Regions from separate parts of the Aquamicrobium terrae genome, predicted to be linked through region 3. Evidence: riboswitches for the same ligand, from Rfam matches in the RefSeq annotation. Region 3 holds a riboswitch; each other region holds the start of a gene.

Region 1 (2,319 bases), 1.4 Mb from region 3:
ACCTGTTGTGGCGCCAGCCGCATAGCAGGGTAGCTATATACGGACGGGATAACCGCTGAAGGCATCTAAGCGGGAAACCCACCTGAAAACGAGTATTCCCTCAAGAACCGTGGAAGACGACCACGTTGATAGGCCGGGTGTGGAAGAGCGGCAACGCTTGAAGCTTACCGGTACTAATAGTTCGATCGGCTTGATCGTTCTCATTCCTAATGTTCATCGCTGCGCGATGTCTGTTATCGCTCACGCTGGTTCCGCCCTTCGGGCGGCGCTGCGCGGGCGCGGCGCACAAGCGCCGACGGTCGGTCGACCTTGCAGCCTGACGGCTGAAAGGCGATCAAGGCAGACACGCAAAACATCAGCACAAAACAGCTTCTCAGATAACATGCGCTTTGCCGACCTGGTGGTCATGGCGGGGCGGCTGCACCCGTTCCCATTCCGAACACGGCCGTGAAACGCCCCTGCGCCGATGGTACTTCGTCTCAAGACGCGGGAGAGTAGGTCGCTGCCAGGTCTGCTAAACGCATGAAAATCTTCTCATCGTCATCCAGAACAGCTCATTTTCCTGATTTCGGAACGCCGCCCTTCGGGGCGGCGTTTTGCGTTTGCGGCGAGGCTGTGGCTGCCACGCCTCGTGGAGTTGACCGGACAGGGGGAGTCCCGCTGCCCCTCTCTGAAAATTTGGTGGACCCTTTGCCGTTGAAGCGAGGCGAGGGGTGACAGGCCAATCCTTATTTCCTAAAAGACGATCTCACCAAGGGGAGTCCCGCAAGGGGCTGAGAGACCGCTGGCGCAAGCAGCGCGGTGACCCTTCGAACCTGATCCGGATCATGCCGGCGAAGGGATGGCGAATTTCAAGCTGCCTTTTGCCGGCCTCCTTGCGAGGCCGCCCATGCCAGAAACAAAGCCTGAAACAGACGGTCTCGCTGTCATCCACGAAAGGACAGCACGATGACCGAACGCTTCACCGAAACCTTGAAACGAGAAAGCCAGCCGGCCTGGACGCGGGCGGTCGAGCACCGCTTCGTCCAGGAACTGTTTCAGGGCATGGTGCCCGACGAGGTAATGGCCTCCTATCTCGTGCAGGACCACCGCTTTCTCGACAGCTTCCTGACCTTGCTGGGCGCGGCCATCGCCACCAGCGACAGTTTCGAGGCGCGGCTGCGCTTCGGGCGCTTTATCGGCATGGTGTCGGGGGAGGAGAACACCTACTTCCTGCGCGCGTTCGACGCGCTCGGCGTCAGCGAAAAGCAGCGGGCGGCCATTGCCGACACGCAGCCCACCACCGGTTTCAAGTCGATCATGCGCGAGGCGGCGGCCACGCGTTCCTATGCGGCGGCACTTGCCGTGCTCAATGTCGCCGAATGGCTCTATCTCGACTGGGCCATGAAGGCGCTGGCGCCGCTGCCGCGAAACTTCGTCCACGCGGAGTGGATCACCCTGCACGACAATCCCGATTTCCGGGATTTCGTGGCTTTCCTGCGCGCCGAGCTTGACCGTGTCGGGCCGGCGGAATCGGAGACGAGCCGCGATTTCTTCTCGCGTGCCGTGGCGCTGGAACTGGCGTTCTTCGATGCAGCCTATGAGAGTGGAGAGTAAGCAATGGATGTGTTCGAACGGCTGAAGCAGGCTGCCGCCGCTGACTGGCAGAGCTATGTCGGTCATGAATTCGTGTGGCAGCTCGGCGCGGGCACGCTGCCCGAGGCGGCGTTCCGGGCCTATCTGGTGCAGGACTATCTGTTCCTCATCCAGTTCTCGCGCGCCTGGGCGCTCGCGGCTTACAAGAGCCGCACCATTCCCGAAATCCGGGCGGCGCAGGCGGGGCTTTCCGGCATACTCGACGAGACGGAGCTGCATGTGCGGCTGTGCGGGCGCTGGGGGCTCTTGCCCGAGCAACTCCACTCCGTGCCGGAGCATCAGGCAACCGTCGCCTATACCCGTTTCGTGCTCGACTGCGGCGCGGCCGGCGACCTGCTGGACCTCCATGTCGCGCTCGCGCCGTGTGTCATCGGCTATGCCGAGATCGGCAAGGCATTGGCGCCAAACGGCGTCGCCGCACTGAAAGACCACCCGTACCGTGAATGGATCGGCGAATATGCCGGGGATGCATTCCAGCAGCTTGCCGTCGGTTCACGCAACCTGCTCGACGATCTGGCGGCGCGCTCGATGACGGAGCGGCGTTTCGGGGAGCTTGCCGCCCTGTTCGGCAAGGCCTCGCGGCTGGAGGCGGATTTCTGGCAGATGGGGCTGGATGCCGCCCGAGGCTGACACGAAAAACCTCCCCGGCAGCGGTTTCGGCCGGGGAGTTTTCTGGCGGGAGGC
Region 2 (2,319 bases), 940 kb from region 3:
CACCGCATTCTGGAAGCCCGGCCCGGTCATGAAGGCGAGGAACTGTTCGGCCAGCGGGTTCTTCGCCCCGGCAATGGTGATGCCGGCCACCTCGACCTGAAGATAATGCCCTTCGGAAAAAGCGACGGCCTGATAGCGCTCGGTCTTGTCGGCGATCATGTGATAGGCGGGCGAGGTGGTGTAGGACAGCACCATCGGTGCCTCGCCCTTGGTGAACAGCCCGTAGGCCTCGCTCCAGCCCGGCGTCACCGTCAGCACGCGGCCTTTCAGCTTTTCCCAGGCAGCACCCGCCTCGTCGCCATAGACGGCGCGCACCCACAGCAACAGGCCGAGGCCCGGCGTCGAGGTGCGCGGGTCCTGGATGACGATTTTTTGCGCCTTGTCGCCCTCGACCAGCTCCTTGAGGCTGGCCGGCGGATTGGGCAGCTTCTCGGTGTCGTAGACCACGGCGAAATAGCCGTAGTCGTAGGGCACGAACATATCGTCGTTCCAGCCGCCTGGAACATCCACCTGCGGCGTCGCCCCATGGGCCACGAACAGCCCGGTGCCGCGCGCCTCGGCGGTGAGGTTGGTGTCGAGGCCGAGCACGATGTCGGCCTTGGTGGAGGCGCCTTCCAGCTTCAGCCGGTTGAGCAGGGCCACCCCATCGGCCACCGAGACGAAATCGACCTCGCAGCCGCATTCGGCCTCGAAATTCGTCTTCACCTGCGGGCCGGGGCCCCAGTCGGCGGTGAAGCTGTCATAGGTGTAGATGGTCAGCTTGCCTTGCGCCGAAGCGGGCGCGGCGGCCAACAGGGCCGCAGCCGACAGAAGGGATAAAAGCACTGTGCGCATCGGCGCCTCCTTGGTTTCGTCTCAGGGGGTCGAGGCGCCGGCTGTCCGACAGCTTCTAATCCCTCCGCCGGTACAAGCCGGATCAGGTTCAGCGGGTTGGCTTTGAGGCCTCTCAGCCGGGCCGCGTTGACGCGTCCGGCACCCCGTTAGAGCATTTTCAGAAATAGGCCCCCGCGCGCCGCGACGCAAGAGAGGCGGCGCTCTTCCGTTCCACGGACGGGGCTGCTAATGCCCTCGTCCCATGAGCCGATACACCATCCTTCTCGGCGGCGAGCTTGTCCGCACCCCCGCCCTCGACCGCCAGATCGCGGGAACGCGCATCGTCGCCGCCGATTCCGGCATCCGCCATGCCGAAACCCTCGGCATCGTGCCGGAGCTTTGGGTGGGCGACTTCGATTCCGCCCCCCCGGTGCTGCCGGAACGCCTGAAAACGGTGCCGAAGCGACAATTCCCCTCCGACAAGGACAGCACCGACGGCGAACTGGCGGTGGACATCGCGCTGGAACAGGGCGCGACCGCGCTGGTGCTGGCCGGCGCCTTCGGCGGCGCCCGCGCCGACCATGCCTTCCTGCATCTGGCGCTGGCGCTGCGGCTGGCCGAGACGGGCGTCGACGTGCTGCTGACCAGCGGCACGCAGGAAGGGCGGCCCCTGCCGCATGCGGCGGCAACCTTCGACTATGCCGAAGGCACGCTGTTTTCGATCCTCGGCTTTTCGGATCTGGCCGGCCTCACCGTGCGCGGCGCGAAATGGGAGCTGGCCTCGGTCACGGTGCCGTTCGGCTCGTCGCTCACCATGTCGAACGAGGTTCGCGGCACGCTCAGCGTCGAACTCGCACAGGGCCGCGCCATGCTGCTCGCCCATCCGCTGGCCGGAAAGGAAGGCTGACATGGCCCCGCCGCTTCTCAACCTTGCCGGCATCCGCCTCACCTTCGGCGGCACGCCGCTGCTCGACGGCGCCGACCTCACCGTCGGCCCCGGCGACCGCATCGCGCTGGTCGGCCGCAACGGCTCCGGCAAATCGACACTGCTGAAGATCGCCGCCGGCCTCGCCGAAGCGCAGGACGGCGAGATCTTCCGCCAGCCCACGGCCACCATCCGCTACCTGCCGCAGGCGCCCGACATGGACGGATTCGCCACGGTGCGCGCCTATGTCGAGGCGGGCCTCGGCCCCGCCGACGATCCCTACCGCGCCACCTATCTGCTCGAACATCTGGGCCTCACCGGCGAGGAAATACCGGCCGAGCTTTCCGGCGGCGAGGCGCGCCGCGCCGCCCTTGCCCGCGTCATGGCCCCGGAGCCGGACATCCTGCTGCTCGACGAGCCGACCAACCATCTCGACCTCAATGTCATCGAATGGCTGGAGGAAGAGCTGATCCGTTCCGCCTCGGCGCTGGTCGTCATTTCCCACGACCGCCGTTTCCTCGAGCGCGTCTCGCGCGCCACCGTCTGGCTGGATCGCGGCCAGACAAGGCGGCTGGACCGGA
Region 3 (2,319 bases):
TCGGCTGGTAGTGGATGCCGATCTCCGCCTTGCCGGAAGCAACGGCGCGCGGCACGATCGAGGGGTCGGCCGGCGGCACCAGTTCCACATCCAGCCCGGCCTCCTCGAACAGGCCGAGTTCCTTCGCCACCACCAGCGGTGCGTGGTCGGGATTGACGAACCATTCCAGCATCACGGTGAGCTTGTCGGCGGCATGGGCCGCCCCGGCCGTGGCGACGGACAGCAGGAGCGCGAGCGCGCAGGGTCGAATCATGTTGGCTTCCTTTGCTTGGGAGTGGAGGAAAAATCGCCTTCGCGCGCCCAGGGCGTGAGAAGGGGGGCAAGGAGGTCGACGGCCCGCCGCAGCGCCAGCGCCAGCACGGCGATGACGGCCATGGCCGCGAACATGGTGTCGGTCTGCATGCGGGCGTTGGCCTGCACCATGACGAAGCCGAGCCCGGCCGAGGCGCCCACCCATTCGCCGATGACCGCGCCCAGTGGGGCAAGGGGTGCTGCGACCCGCAGGCCCGAAATCAGGGCGGGCAAGGCAAGCGGTACGCGCAGCAGGAACAGCGTCTGCCGGTGACTGGCCGGGGTGAGAGCGGCGGCATCGACGATTTCGTGCGGCGTGCGGCGCAGCCCGTCGGCAAAGGCGGACGCCACTGGAAAGAAGATGATGAGCGTGGTCATCACCACCTTGGAGGTCATCCCGAAGCCGAACCACAGCACCAGCAGCGGCGCGATGACGAAGACCGGGAAGGCTTGCAGCACCAGCACCATCGGCCAGACGGCGCGCCCGAGTCGCGGGAAGGTGGCGATGGCAAGCGCGGTGGCGATGCCGGCCGTCATGCCGGCCGCGAAACCGGCGGCGATCTCGGCCAGGGTCACCAGCGCGTTGTCGAGAAGATAAAGCGGCTGCCGCCGGAAAGCGGTCGCGACCTCGAGCGGCGTGGGCAATATGTAGCGCGGCGGGGCGAAGGCGATGACGATCGCCTGCCATGAAGCCACCAGCACAAGGGCGGTGCGCAGCGCTGCCGAGACAGCCGACATGGACGCCGGCCCCTAGAAGGGAAGCCGTGTCGGTGGGCGAGGCTCGTATTTCGAATGCATGGCGATCTCCCGACTTGTCATCATGGAGATCCAGGTGTGCGAAGAATTGGCAGGATTGCCCGAAGGCCCTCGTTCCGTTCCTACGCCGGCATAACCCGGATCAGGTTCAAGGGTCCGGCTCTTCGCCATCTCAGCGCCGTGCGGCGCCCCCCTCGGAATGGCGCCATCTATGTTGCAAGCCGGCTGTGCTGTCAAGCGAGGTCAATGGAACCGGAGCGGCTTTGTCATCGGCCTGTCTCAAAGCCGTCATCGCGCTGTAATGTGCCGGCCCTAGCAAGCGGGTCTCTTTCGACGTTCACGGAGAACACGACAATGCGCAGCCTGCTCGCCATCCTGACCGCAACGACCGTACTGGTGCCGGCCGTTGCCGGCGCGGCCACGGTCTACCCGCTCGACCGGGCGACGATCCTCAGCGCGTCGCCCTTCGACCTGAAGGTGGAGTTCGACGGCGTCGTCGCCGGCTCCGATGTCAGCGTCACCATCAACGGCAAGCCGGCTGCCGAAGTGTTCGGCAAGGAAGCCACTTTCATCGAGAAGGAAGACGGTGTCGAGGCTTCCGCCGTGCGCCTTGAAGGCGTGACGATTGCCGAGCCCGGCACCTACACGGTTGTCGCCAAGGCCGGCGACGAGGAAAAGACCGTGACCTGGGAGGTTTACGGCACCTCCGCCGAGCCCAGGGCGAAGAACGTCATCTTCCTGATCGCCGACGGTCTTTCGGTGGCGCATCGCACCGCCGCGCGCATCATGTCCAGGGGCATGACCGAGGGCAAGGCCAACGGCCGTCTCAACATGGACGACCTCGACCGCATGGCCTTCATCGGCACCTCGTCCACCGAGGCCGTCGCCACCGACAGCGCCAACACCATGTCGGCCTACATGACCGGCCACAAGAGCGCCGTGAACGCGCTGGGCGTCTATGCCGACCGCACCGCCGATCCGTTCGACGATCCGAAGGTCGAGACGCTGGTCGAGGCGCTGCGCCGCCAGACGTCCAAGTCGGTGGGCATCGTCACCACATCCGAGCTACAGGACGCGACGCCTGCCGCGCTCTTCGCCCACACCCGCCGCCGCGCCGAGAAGGCCGCCATCAACACCCAGATCTTCGATCTGAAGCCCGAGGTCATTCTCGGTGGTGGTTCGGCCTACTTCCTGCCGCAGTCGGTCGCCGGCTCGAAGCGCAAGGACGACATCGATCATATCGAGGGCTTCAAGGAAGCCGGCTATACGCTG

Evidence for each region. Region 3 has a riboswitch for thiamine pyrophosphate ahead of ACVCNR_RS13085 (ABC transporter permease). Riboswitches for the same ligand answer to the same signal wherever they lie in the genome.
Region 1: another riboswitch for thiamine pyrophosphate. It lies ahead of ACVCNR_RS06365 (TenA family protein); the one in region 3 lies ahead of ACVCNR_RS13085 (ABC transporter permease).
Region 2: another riboswitch for thiamine pyrophosphate. It lies ahead of thiB (thiamine ABC transporter substrate binding subunit); the one in region 3 lies ahead of ACVCNR_RS13085 (ABC transporter permease).

Annotation. Positions count from the first base shown of each region.
Region 1 covers NZ_JBRKLZ010000001.1:1,275,625-1,277,943, reverse strand. Annotated here, with positions in the region: rRNA gene ACVCNR_RS06375 (23S ribosomal RNA) at 1-198, shown strand, start outside; rRNA gene rrf (5S ribosomal RNA) at 397-511, shown strand; TPP riboswitch at 745-859, shown strand; gene ACVCNR_RS06365 (TenA family protein) at 949-1,596, shown strand; gene ACVCNR_RS06360 (TenA family protein) at 1,600-2,265, shown strand.
Region 2 covers NZ_JBRKLZ010000001.1:1,729,619-1,731,937, forward strand. Annotated here, with positions in the region: gene thiB (thiamine ABC transporter substrate binding subunit) at 1-834, opposite strand, end outside; TPP riboswitch at 877-990, opposite strand; gene ACVCNR_RS08730 (thiamine diphosphokinase) at 1,076-1,720, shown strand; gene ACVCNR_RS08735 (ABC-F family ATP-binding cassette domain-containing protein) at 1,722-2,319, shown strand, end outside.
Region 3 covers NZ_JBRKLZ010000001.1:2,664,870-2,667,188, forward strand. Annotated here, with positions in the region: gene ACVCNR_RS13080 (ABC transporter substrate-binding protein) at 1-253, opposite strand, end outside; gene ACVCNR_RS13085 (ABC transporter permease) at 250-1,029, opposite strand; TPP riboswitch at 1,150-1,252, opposite strand; gene ACVCNR_RS13090 (alkaline phosphatase) at 1,402-2,319, shown strand, end outside.